4 regions of the Lysinibacillus sp. NPDC097162 genome follow, and region 2 is predicted to be linked to each of the others. Evidence: riboswitches for the same ligand, from Rfam matches in the RefSeq annotation. Region 2 holds a riboswitch; each other region holds the start of a gene.
The links. A riboswitch is a leader RNA that binds a small molecule or an ion and turns the genes downstream of it on or off. The one in region 2 is predicted to bind cobalamin.
Positions count from the first base shown of each region.

Region 1: linked by a shared signal. The riboswitch ahead of cobT (nicotinate-nucleotide--dimethylbenzimidazole phosphoribosyltransferase) and the one ahead of ACIQXW_RS02970 (glutaredoxin family protein) in region 2 are both predicted to bind cobalamin.
Region 3: linked by a shared signal. The riboswitch ahead of ACIQXW_RS21095 (hypothetical protein) and the one ahead of ACIQXW_RS02970 (glutaredoxin family protein) in region 2 are both predicted to bind cobalamin.
Region 4: linked by a shared signal. The riboswitch ahead of ACIQXW_RS13090 (ABC transporter substrate-binding protein) and the one ahead of ACIQXW_RS02970 (glutaredoxin family protein) in region 2 are both predicted to bind cobalamin.

Region 1 covers NZ_JBIWDT010000001.1:306,227-309,387, forward strand. The annotation lists gene miaA (tRNA (adenosine(37)-N6)-dimethylallyltransferase MiaA) at 1-298, shown strand, start outside; gene hfq (RNA chaperone Hfq) at 397-627, shown strand; gene ACIQXW_RS01445 (rhodanese-like domain-containing protein) at 722-1,024, shown strand; cobalamin riboswitch at 1,166-1,341, shown strand; gene cobT (nicotinate-nucleotide--dimethylbenzimidazole phosphoribosyltransferase) at 1,447-2,502, shown strand.
Region 2 covers NZ_JBIWDT010000001.1:620,831-623,991, reverse strand. The annotation lists gene nrdE (class 1b ribonucleoside-diphosphate reductase subunit alpha) at 1-1,062, opposite strand, end outside; gene nrdI (class Ib ribonucleoside-diphosphate reductase assembly flavoprotein NrdI) at 1,059-1,418, opposite strand; gene ACIQXW_RS02970 (glutaredoxin family protein) at 1,415-1,639, opposite strand; cobalamin riboswitch at 1,760-1,937, opposite strand; gene ACIQXW_RS02965 (hypothetical protein) at 2,111-2,782, opposite strand; gene ACIQXW_RS02960 (hypothetical protein) at 2,838-3,026, opposite strand.
Region 3 covers NZ_JBIWDT010000007.1:110,660-113,820, reverse strand. The annotation lists gene ACIQXW_RS21105 (hypothetical protein) at 1-102, shown strand, start outside; gene ACIQXW_RS21100 (glutathione peroxidase) at 340-885, shown strand; cobalamin riboswitch at 1,040-1,249, shown strand; gene ACIQXW_RS21095 (hypothetical protein) at 1,405-1,947, shown strand; gene ACIQXW_RS21090 (ABC transporter substrate-binding protein) at 1,949-2,908, shown strand.
Region 4 covers NZ_JBIWDT010000002.1:187,749-190,909, reverse strand. The annotation lists gene ACIQXW_RS13095 (acyl-CoA dehydrogenase family protein) at 1-777, shown strand, start outside; cobalamin riboswitch at 1,116-1,299, shown strand; gene ACIQXW_RS13090 (ABC transporter substrate-binding protein) at 1,506-2,474, shown strand; gene ACIQXW_RS13085 (FecCD family ABC transporter permease) at 2,471-3,161, shown strand, end outside.

The DNA of each region.
Region 1 (3,161 bases), 310 kb from region 2:
TTTAGGGCTTGGAGAAAATATGTCACGCGATGAGCTTTATGATCGCATAAATCGCCGAGTAGATTTGATGATGGACAAAGGGCTGTTACAAGAAGTAAAAGGGTTATGGCAGCAAAATATTCGAGGTGTACAGTCAATACAAGCGATTGGCTATAAGGAATTGTATGATTACTTAGATGGTAGATGCACATTAGAAGAAGCAATTGAAAGTTTAAAACAAAATTCTCGTCGCTACGCGAAAAGACAACTTACTTATTTCCGTAATAAGATGGACATTCATTTTATTGAAAAAGACTAAAAACTTTAATAATTTCTAAAAATTACTAATTGATAAATTGGTATAACATGCTACTATAGGAATGAAGAGGTAGAAAGAGAGTAGGGGAGGCGCAATCTATGAAATCAATCAATTTGCAAGATACGTTTTTGAACCATCTACGTAAAAACAGTGTTTTTGTAACTGTGTTTCTGTTAAACGGGTTCCAGTTAAAAGGAACAGTGAAATCCTATGACAACTTTACAGTATTATTAGTTGATGCTGAAAGCAAACAGCATCTCATTTACAAACACGCAATTTCTACTTTCGTTCCAGCAAAGCAAGTCGAATTTTTAGAGACAGAAGAATAGAGTCATTTTAAGCAGCTAGTGCTACATCACTAGCTGTTTTTTTTCGTTCACGCTATAATGTAATAGGAAATTGATATATTGGAGGACTATAAAGATGAAATCAATGGATACAACGCAATTATTAGAACAACTAGATGCTAACGAAGACCTATACATTATTGATGTGCGAGAAGATGATGAGGTAGCACAAGGTGTCATTCCTGGTGCTAAGCATATAGCGCTTGGAACAATTCCAGAGCGTTTAGATGAGATAGATAGATCTAAGCCTTATATTATCGTATGTAAAGCTGGCGGACGCTCGGCAAATGCATGTGCTTATTTAGAAGCACAAGGCTTTGATGTAACAAATCTTGAAGGCGGCATGCTTGCCTATGATGGGGAATTAGAATTTAAATAATGTAAGATGAAGGTATTTAACAAGTCAGTTGTTAAATACCTCATTTTTTTGTTTATATTAAATGATGGCAATGCAAAAAGTGCTGTTACCAAAACTTTTAACAATATTGACACTCAAAAAACTTTGTCGTAAATTTAAATTAATTACATAAAAGCATTAGGTGCCCACGTTGGGAGAATAGGGAATAAAGTGAAATGCTTTAGCGGTCCCACCACTGTAAAATGGAGTTTTATAGAGAATACCACTAGCGATGGCTGGGAAGGTTCTATAAAATGTTGAGATTGAGCCAGGAGACCTGCCTAATTGCTTCGGATGATATGGACGATGGAAAAGTCTGTAGTTTATTTGTTATGAAATAAACTACAGGCTTTTCTATTTTTTTCATTCTTTTATGTAAAAGGCTAAAAAAAGGAGAGATGATGATGCAATTGCTACAACAAACGATTCAACACATTCAACGTACTAACAACAAAATGATGGAAAATGCAAAGGAACGTATAGATTCTCTTAGCAAGCCACCAAGCAGTTTAGGGAAGCTGGAGTCGCTTGCTATACAACTAACTGGGATTACGGGAGAACTATATCCTAAACTCGATAACAAAGTGATCATCGTTTGTGCGGCAGATCACGGTGTTTGTGACGAAGGGGTAACATCGAATCCACAAAACGTAACATTTTTTCAAACATTGAATTTTCCTAAAGGGGTAACAGGTGTTTGTGCTATTGCTAAAATAACAAATGCAAAAATTGTAACGGTGGATGTCGGTGTCAAAGAGGATATTCCGCTTAATGCTGGTGTACTAATAAAAAAAATTAAATATGGTACGGATAATATGGCGAAAGGTCCAGCGATGACGAGGGAAGAAGCAGTCCAATCAATTGAAGTAGGCATAGAAATAGCGACATCAGAAATAGCAAAAGGAGCAAATGTTCTTGGTACTGGTGAAATGGGGATAGGCAATACAACACCTAGTGCAGCTATATTATCAGTACTTCATGCTTGTCATCCGCATGAAGTGACGGGATTCGGTGCAGGGCTAGGGTTAGGAGGAATTGAACATAAAGTAGCTGTTATTCAAAAGGCTATCGAAATAAACAAACCTAATCGTCATGATGCAATCGATATACTTGCAAAAGTTGGTGGGTTAGAAATAGGGGCTATGGCTGGAGTAATCCTTGCGGCTGCCGCAAATCGCAAACCAGTTGTCATTGATGGCTTTATTTCTACAGTAGCTGCACTAATTGCATATGAGCTTGAACCAAAAGTACAAGACTATATCATACCTTCTCATGCATCAGAAGAACCTGGGGCAAAAATAGCAGCCGAATTGCTAGGAGTAGAGCCGATGCTTCATATGAATATGCGATTGGGCGAGGGCTCTGGCGCAGCATTAGCGTTTCCAATTCTAGACGCAGCTTGTTCGATGATGAGCAATATGGCTACATTAGCAGAGTCTATGGCGCTAATAGATAAATAATAATTGACGAGGAATAAGGTTTGTTCTTAGAGCGAAGGAAATAGTATATGCAATCTAGTTGATGGTAGCGAAGGTTGCGGCTTACATCGTGCCCGCGAAAAGCACACGCCGAAGCGGACATCAACGGTAAAGCAGAAAGAGTTCGATTAATGTGATGGCGTTTTTACGCTATGTAAGAAGAATGAAACTATAGCTGTTCATTCTTTGGCAGTAAATAAAAAATTAGAAGAGAACACGAGTTGATGGTAGCGAAGGTGGGCGACTCCTGCGGGAACGCACGCAGTGTAAGCCGCAACAAACCGCGCGTTAGCGAAGGTTGCGGCTTACGTTGTGCCCGCGGAAAGCGCACACCGAAGCGGACATCAACGGTAAAGCAGAAAGAGTTCGACTAATGTGATGGCGTTTTTACGCTATGTAAGAAGAATGAAACTATAGCTGTTCATTCTTTTGCAGTAAATAAAAAATTAGAAGAGAACACGAGTTGATGGTAGCGAAGGTGGGCGACTCCTGCGGGAACGCACGCAGTGTAAGACGCAACAAACCGCGCGTTAGCGAAGGTTGCGGCTTACGTCATGCCCGCGGAAAGCGCACACCGAAGCGGACATCAACGATATAGAGTTCGACTAATATGATGACATTTTTACGTTGTACCCGCAGAA
Region 2 (3,161 bases):
GAAAGGATAGCCTGATTCAAATTGGGCTTTTTTCACTTCTGTATAAAGTCGACGAGCATTCAAGCGTTTAATTTTACGGATATTCGGGTTATCTAGTAACTCGTAATACATCTCAGTAATTGAGATTTCAGACATCCGTTTACCATATTCTTTATAAATATCATATGGGCTAAACAACACAATATCTTTATCACGTTTCATAAGTTCAAAGAAAATACTTGGAATAATAATACCTGTTGATAGTGTTGCTAGACGGATTTTATCATCCGCATTTGGCTTTTTCGATGAAATAAAATTTTCTATATCTGCGTGGAAAATATTTAGATAGACAACGCCAGAGCCGTTTCGTTGTCCAAGCTGATTCGAATAGCTAAACGAATTTTCTAGAAGTTTAGCAACTGGGATAACACCACTTGCACGATTTAAAATTTCTTTAATAGGATCACCTAATGGACGTAAATCAGTTAAGTTTACCCCCACTCCACCTCCAAGGCGTGATAGCTCCAAACAATAACCAATATTCTCAGCAATACTATTCATTGAATCGTCCATTGATAGTTTAAAGCAGCTTACTAATTCGCCACGCGCTTTTTTCCCACTGTTTAATGCAGTTGGCGTTGCTGGTTGGTACGCTTCCATCATTGCCTCAACAGAACGTTCTGCTAACACAGTGTTCCCTTGTGCTAAATATAAAGCGATGATAACAATACGATCTTCATATTTTTCTAAAATTTCTTCTCCGTCACGACTTTTCATTGCGTAGCTATCATAAAATTTACTCGCACTCATAAATGAAGGGAAGCGGAAATTGTAATCGTATGCTTTTTTGTATAGATGTTTAATAAAATCTATATCATACATGTCGATAAATTGTTTCTCATAGTAACCCTCATCGACTAAATAGCGAATTTTTTCTTCAATATCAATAAAATAACGTAGACGCACATTTACATATTCTAAAAAATAACGGCGTGTTGCTTCACGGTCCTTTTCAAGCTCTAATTGACCTGTCGTGCTATAGCGATTAAGCACCTCATTATTAAGCTTTAAATATGTTTTCATCCCTTCACCCTCGTTTCATAAAACATTTGTATTACTTCATAATCAGCCTGATATCCCCGTAAATCTAGTTTACATACTAACGGGACCTTATAGGCTTCTGCAATTTTCTCACCAGCTCCGCCAAACACATGGTGTCCAAAATTACTATTACCACTAACAGCTACTCCCTTGCAAAATTCCTTGTTTTGCTCTAAAAAGCGGGCTACTTTTGCAGGAATATCACCTAAGCCGTCTGTGTATGTTATCAAAAGATAGGGCTCAGTCAACAATAATCCATCATATATTTCAATTGACTCACCATCTAATTTAGTAACAATACTTCGCACATTACCTGTACGACTGGCATAAACGATCATATTGCAATCATCTCAATTTGAGAAACGATTTCTTTGACATCTCCTATAAATGTGTCATTTACTTCAAGAACAGGCACACTTAAAAAGCCTGCGTCCATAATTTTTTGTTTTGCTTGTTCGTCATGATCAATATTCACAATTTCTGCCTCAAGTCCTGCACGTTGTAATTCCGATTTGACCCAAAGACATTTTGGGCATATAGTTTTAGTATAAAGTTTCATTTTAAATTCCCTCTTTTCATAATATAAAAAGGCTATCTCTCGGGAGAGACAGCCTAAGTTAGAAACGTAAAAAAGCCAAAGAATAGTCACGTCCCCATTTCTTATTCCCCGAAGAAAGGTTGATTTGTTTTATGATAGGCAGGTCTCCTGGCTTTGCTTCACTCTCTGATTTCCTTCCCATACGAATGCACAGTGGATTAAATCATCGTCAGCTTTTACAGTTGCGGGGACAGCGTCGGAATATACCGAACTTCCCTATTACACTACATATTGTAGTACCTAAATAAAACGAACACAATATATTGTTATTCAATACAATTAAGTGTACCATCCTTCAAGTAAAAAGTAAATCTAGAAAAGGGAATTCTTTATTGTGTAACTTTTCGTTATTTTCTGTAGAACGAATTCGTAGTACCAAAGAATTATAGATTATTTTACATGGCGATCATCCATAAAATATAAGCATAATTTTTATTTTACTCCAATAAACTGCGATAGTTTCTTATAGAAATCAGGTGTTGCTGCTGCATAGATATTGAACTGAGGATTATATTTAGACAATAGTTTAACTAATTTCATAGCACTTAAAAGATTTTGTTCACTATCATAAGCCCTATAACTCTCGTACAATTCTTTTACTTTATCATTTCCAGTAAGACAAAAGAAATCTATCACATCTGCGTTCTTTAAATAATCATTTTTCCATTCGTAACAAATTAAATTTGTCAGAAAAAACATTTCCAATCCAGGCATTTTACCTTTGTTGATAAGCATTGCCATTCCATAATCAAATGCATTTTCTTTCCATTTCAATGCCCGACGGTCATTATAAAAACGCATTAACTTTTGTAAACCATGTCCATTTTCTTTCACAAGATAAAAATGAATATTTGTATTGGCGTCAATTTTTCCCCATTGTTCAATGGTGAATTTATATTTTTTTATAAGCTTCATCCAAAGTTTCTGGAGCCGTTCTTCTGAAAAATAGTGTGTTTGTTCGTTCCACCAAAGAAAAGAGTCAAAATATACTAGCGCATCAAGCCTCTCTAATTTCTCGTTATTAAAGCTTTCTAATAATTCTATAAAAAAAGAGTCTGGTCGATTTATTAAAGAATCCCTTTCCAGATCATCATGATTTTGCATACATTTCAAACCTTCTCTTTCCCTTTAATTTTATTTCTTGTAATCTGCTCGTTCCTTATTTAGCGCCTACTATTTCACGTTTTACATTTAAATAAGCATAATTAATATTTTTATAATCATGCTCATTTTCTTGTATTAGCCTGTTCATATATGTTTGCAAAGAAATGCCATTTTGGCCCGAAAGGTTATTCATAATTTGTTGTTTTAACTGATTTTCATAAAATGAAATTGAATGTGATGTCATCTAGTTCACTCCTAAATTAGTCCATAAAAAAAACATCTTTCCTTTTACAGTAAAGATGTCAGCTATGACTGAAATACTGCATAGTTCTTCAACCAATGATAAATAAGTCGTCTATTGATAATAGACACCCTTTCT
Region 3 (3,161 bases), on a different contig from region 2:
GATGCTACGAATGATCAAAACTTACTGGATATTGCAAAGAGATTAATAGAAGAAGAGCAGGATATAAAATACAAAAAGAAATATAAAACAGCCATCCGTTAAAATAGCGAGATGGCTATTTTTATGCCCAAGTGTGTTATTTTGAAGAAAGAAAAGTTATTGATTATAATGAAAACAGGAGGATGGATTCAGTTTTTGATAGGTCTTATATACTGACGTAAGCTTTAGTATAAGTGAGAGCCAGAAACTATCTATAAAGAGGAAACACGTAAATCTGCAACTGTATATAGCATAGTAACAGTATAATTTTTGTAAATAAGAAAGGGTCGGGTCGAGAAAATGGGGATTTATAATTATTTAGTGAAAAAGCCAAATGGTGAAATTTTATCAATGGAGACATTTCGTGGAAAGACAATGTTAATCGTCAACACAGCCAACCAATGTGATTTTACATATCAATTTGAAGATTTACAAAAAATGTATAATAAATATGACAAGGGAAATTTCGTTGTTTTAGGTTTCCCATGTAATCAGTTTGGACAGCAGAACCCAGAAGATGGAGTTGAGACAACTCAACTTTGTCAACTTAACTACGGGGTAACTTTCCCGATTTTTGAACTAGTTCAGGTTAATGGAGAAGAGACACATCCGTTATTCAATTATTTAAAGCACGAAGTAGATTTTCGTGAATTCGGAAAGGCAAATATGCAGGAAAAGATGTTAGCTGAGGCTATTATCCAAATTGCACCTAGCTTTTTAGATGGACGTAACATTCGTTGGAACTTTACGAAATTTTTAGTAGATAATCAAGGTCATACAGTTGAGCGCTTTGAACCAACAGATTCACAATTAGATATTGAGCAAGCTATTGAAAAAATTTTATAACTAGCTATTTTAATCAGAATTTTTAGGCTGGAATAACAAATAGCGGATCACTATGTAGAAATAGTGCTAAGTTTTGTATAAATATATTCGAATATTCCACAATCTCGCAACTACTCTTTCAAATCAATATATGATAAACTGCTAATCAAGTGAATAATTCTTGCAGAATAATGGTGCTAACTTTAGCATAATCGGGAATTCGGTGTAAAACCGAAGCTGTTTCCGCAACTGTAAGTACAAGAATCATAAAAAATGCCACTGTCGAAAAGGTGAAGACCCAAGATGGGAAGGTTTTATGATATCGCTACTGCATTGGGTAGTGAGCTGTACGAGCCAGGAGACCGACCTTTATTTAATGTATAAAAACTCTTCGGAAGCTAGGAGGATATACGGCAAATACATAGGCAATGTCGCGTGAGGCGGCACTATATATGCTATTTTCGTCGTTCCCTAGGGAGCGGCGTTTTTTTATGCACCTGTAAAGCAAAATCTGTTCATGAAAGAAAGAAGGGACTAAGTATGAAAAAAGATGCCCGTTATTCTTGCTACCCGTTCATGCGTGAAAAAATATCTACAGTAGATTTTGAGATTCGTACGGATAGTTTAACAACTCATGTCGGTGTAGCATTGACGGCTGTAAAAGCTGAAAAAGTTGAAGTAGTGGCGACAGATTTATTGACTATTTTGCCAATGGCCTACCATGTAAATGGCTCAGTACGTGGCAAATTAGCGGTAACGGAAGAAGATTTGTTATGGCTTAGCGAGCGCTATGATTTTTATGTGGGGCATGTAAAGGAAGAAATCCAAAACTTTGTTTTACCACAAGGTACGGGGGCTGCAACTGCGCTTCATTTATGTCGTAGTGAGGCAAAAAAATCATACCGTGTTCTACATAAAGTTTCTGAGGAAAGAGAAGTACCAGCCATCCTTTTCGATTACTTAGGATTATTAGCTAATGTATTTTTTGTAATGGCTGTATACATGAATCAACAAGCTGGTATTGCTGAAATACCGTTTATAAGCAAATCATATCCGATGAAGAAAAAGAAGGAGAATGTGTAAAGTGAAGAAACTATTTAAATTCCAATGGCTTACAGTGTTAATGTTAGCACTTGTATTGGCAGGTTGCGGCACAGCAAATGAAGCTAAAAAGGACGATACATCGAAAACAGGACAACAAGCTGAGCAAACAGGCTACAAAGTGACAGATGATCGCGATGTAGAAGTAGCATTTGATGCAGTACCAAAAACGGTTGTGTCATTACAACCGAGTAACACTGAAGTTCTATTTGCACTAGGTGTTGGCGATAAAGTAGTTGGGGCAACTGAATATGATACGTACCCAGAAGAAGCAAAAAAAATCGAACGAGTGTCAGATTCTGTAACATTCAATAGCGAGAAAATTGTAGCGCTAAAGCCTGATGTTGTAATTGCTTATTACACAGGTAATGACGAGACACTAGATGCCCTTAAAGGTCTTGAAGATGCAGGCGTGAAAGTATTTGTTATTAAATCAGCCGCATCATTTGAAGATGTTTATGGAGATATTCAACAAATCGCTGAAGTGATGGGTGTTCAAGATAAAGGTGAGCAATTAAACAAAGATATTAAAGCGAAAATTGCGGATGTGCAAGCAAAAGTAAAAACTGTAGAAACACCGAAAAATGTTTATTTAGAAATTAGCCCTAAGCCAGATATTTATACAACAGCAGCTGGTACTTTCCAACAAGAGATTCTTGATGCAGCGAATGTGAACAATGTATTTGGTGATCAAACAGGATGGGTAAAAGTTTCTGAGGAAGATGTTATCGCAAAAAATCCTCAAGTTATTTTAACAACAGTAAACTATGTAGAAGACTCAGTAGGCGAAATTCTTGGGCGTGATGGATGGAATACAATTACTGCTATTCAAGATAAAGCAGTAAATTATATTGATACTGATATTTCCAATCGTCCAGGTCCACGTATTGGTGAAGCTGTTGAGATGGTAGCAAAAGCAGTATATCCCGAATTATTTAAATAAGGATAAATGGTGAAAGCCAACTATTAAAATTTGGGCAAAAGAGATAAAGTGTTAGATTGACTGCAATCAATCTAACACTTTTTTGCTTGTGAATGTTGTTGTCCGCTAAGTACAGGCTTCACGGTCTTCAACCTCCGATATCTTCAAGACAATCGGTGATTCATAGACTTTGAATCTCTACTAAAAGGTTTTGTGAATAATTGGTATTATCTTCAGTTGTTCTATAAAATAGAAATATAAATGATTGCTTAAA
Region 4 (3,161 bases), on a different contig from region 2:
CGAATTTGTAACGCTGTTGCTTCCATTGGTATTATGCGTCGAGGTTATTTAGAGGCGAAGCATTATGTAACAAACCGAAATGCGTTCGGTCAACCTTTAATTCAATACCCAATGATTCAGGATACATTAGGAAAATATGCTGCTAAGCTACATGTAGAGGTCGCTACTGTTTTTGATCTTATTCAATTATATGACAAGGTAACGAGTGGTCAGGGGGACGAGGAGGACATCATTCTTAATCGTTTAAATATTGCCATTATGAAAAAAGAAACGGCTGAACAGGCGGTACATTACGCAAGCGAAGCCATTGAATTGCATGGAGGAAACGGTTATATCGAAGATTTTGTAACACCACGTTTACTTAGAGATGCTCAAGTACTTACGGTGTGGGAAGGAACGGCTAACATTTTAGCACTTGAGCTAATTCGCTTAGTAGATAAATTTAATGCCCATGAATTATTTGTACATGTGATGCGCGAGCGTTTGACGAAGTTAACTGATTGTTCCTTAGTACAAATTGTAGGCAAGCAATTGAAGAAAATCGAAGCTACTTTGCAAGTCTTTAGTCGTTTGGATGAGGCTACGAAGTCGTATGAGGCAAAGGGGGTAGCAGAAAAAATGGCTCATCTATACGAAAGTGTAGTGGCAGTCGAATGGGCAGTCCAATTTGGTGGCAAGTATGAAAAGCTAGCAGATATTTATTTAGAAGATACATGGGCATTGCGCGAAATAGGTGCACCAATGAAAACTGTTCAATATTTTTCGGAAATTATGTAGTGGGTGCCAGGCACGCAAACAATTTTGAAAATTTTATTATTAGTAAAAATCCACGTAGACTCCTGCGGGAAAGCACGCAATGTAAGCCGCAACAAACCAGGCGGGTAGCGACTTTTGCGGCTTACGTGTGCGCCCGCGGAAAGCGAAGTGGATTTTTTCGATTTAGATCTCGACATTATATTAGGTTCTATGTAGTGACAGGCACTCAAACAATTATACTAGTTGATTGAAGTGGAAAGTGTCCGCACGCAGCGGAATTCAACGATCATAAACAAGAGACACTAACTTAGGGTCTCTTTTTTTATCGTTATCTATTTCTATTTTCATGTATAATAAAATCAACTAAATATTATAAAGGTTCTTTACTAAAGTAAAGTGAAAAGGGAAATCGGTGTAATTCCGATGCGGTCCCGCCACTGTAAGTGTGAGTTTTTTCAATCTATGCCACTGAATTTTTTTGGGAAGGCATGAAAAAGCATTTGGAGCACGAGCCAGGAGACCTGCCTTTATAGAACGATACATTGCAGCCTACGAGGATAGGATGGTGGTTTATTTGTGCAAGCACCGCCTCTCGTTATGATGACGAGAGGTTTTTTTGTTTTGGAAAGCTACTGACGATAAATAATTGAACATAAAGGCAATAAGTTCGGGTAGAAATGCCAACATTATATCGATCAATCAAGTGAACAGAGCTGAAAAATGCACATACAATCTAAGGAGGTCTCACAATGAAAAAGTATTGGAAAATAGGGTTATCAGCATTTTTAGCAATGGGCATTCTAGCAGCATGTGGAGAAGAGCCGAAAAATGACAAATCAACAACAGAACAGCAGGAGCAACAGGATACAAAGCAGCTAGACGAAGCAACGTTCCCGCTAACAATAACAGATGCTACTGGCAAAGATATTGTACTAGAAGCACCGCCAGAGAAAATTATTTCTCTTATTCCAAGTAACACAGAAATTTTATTTGAACTTGGCTTAAATGATAAAATCGTTGGCGTAAATGATTATGATGATTATCCGCCAGAGGTAGCTGACAAGGAAAAGGTCGGCAGTATGGAATTTAATATAGAACAAATTATTGCTTTACAGCCTGATATTGTTTTTGCACATGAATCAGGTATAGCTTCTTTAGGGGGAGCAATGGATCAACTAGAAGCAGCGGGTGTTAAAGTATTTGTTGTGACAAACGCTAGTGATTTTAATGAGACATATACGACGATTGAGCAATTAGGTCGCGCCACCGGTAAGCTACCAGAGGCAGAAAAAATAATTGCCAATATGAAAGCGAAGGTTGAGGAAGTCCAAGCAAAATTACAGGGCGTGAAGCCGAAAAAAGTCTTTGTAGAAACGTCAGATGAACCAGAAATCTACACACCTGGCAAGGACACATTTATGCAGGAGATGCTAGAGATGATTCATGCCGAAAATATCGCGGCTGATACGGATGGCTGGTTCAAAATTGATGCAGAACAAATTATTACAAAAAATCCAGATGTCATCGTGGTTACTTATAATTATGTGCCCGATATTTTAACGAAAATTCCACAACGTGCAGGCTTTGATACAATTACGGCTGTTAAAAATAAGGCTATTGTGCAAGTAGATGAAAATACGACAAGTCGTCAAGGCCCGCGGTTAGCAGATGGGCTTGAAGAGTTAGCGAAAGCCATCTATCCTGAGGCTTTCGAGTGAGCAAAACAGTTTTTGCCTATGTAACAGCCATTACGTTACTTATCGTTAGCATCTGGTGTGGCGTATCAATAGGCTCGGTTCATATTCCGTTAGAAGTATTTTGGAATAAAGCGGCAGATGAAACTGCTGCCAATATTTTATGGAAAATTCGTTTGCCACGTGTCTTGCTCGCAGGTCTTGTAGGAGCATCGTTGGCGATTGCAGGGGCAGCCTTTCAAGGATTGTTAAAAAACCCGTTAGCAGATCCGTATACGCTTGGTGTATCGTCAGGAGCGTCAGTCGGTGCTGTCATGACATTGTTTTTCGGCATTTCTATACCAGTTGTCGGTTTATATGCATTGCCAACGCTCAGTATGGTAGGGGCCGTACTAACGATGGTAGCTGTGATGAGCTTTGCCAGAATAGTAGACCGTTCATTGAAAATGGAGACGCTTATTTTAACGGGGGTTATTTTTAGCTCATTTTTAGGTTCACTTATCTCATTAATGATTGCGTTATCAGGTGAGGAGCTCCGCCAAGTGATTGGCTGGTTACTAGGCTCAGTCTCGATGCGAGGATGGCCGTATGTGCAAATGATTACCCCATTTGTTGTCATTGGCTCTGTTATTTTGTGGACGCAAAGACGCGAGCTAAATGTTCTGCTATATGGAGAGGAACGCGCGAAGCATTTAGGTGTCAATGTAAAGC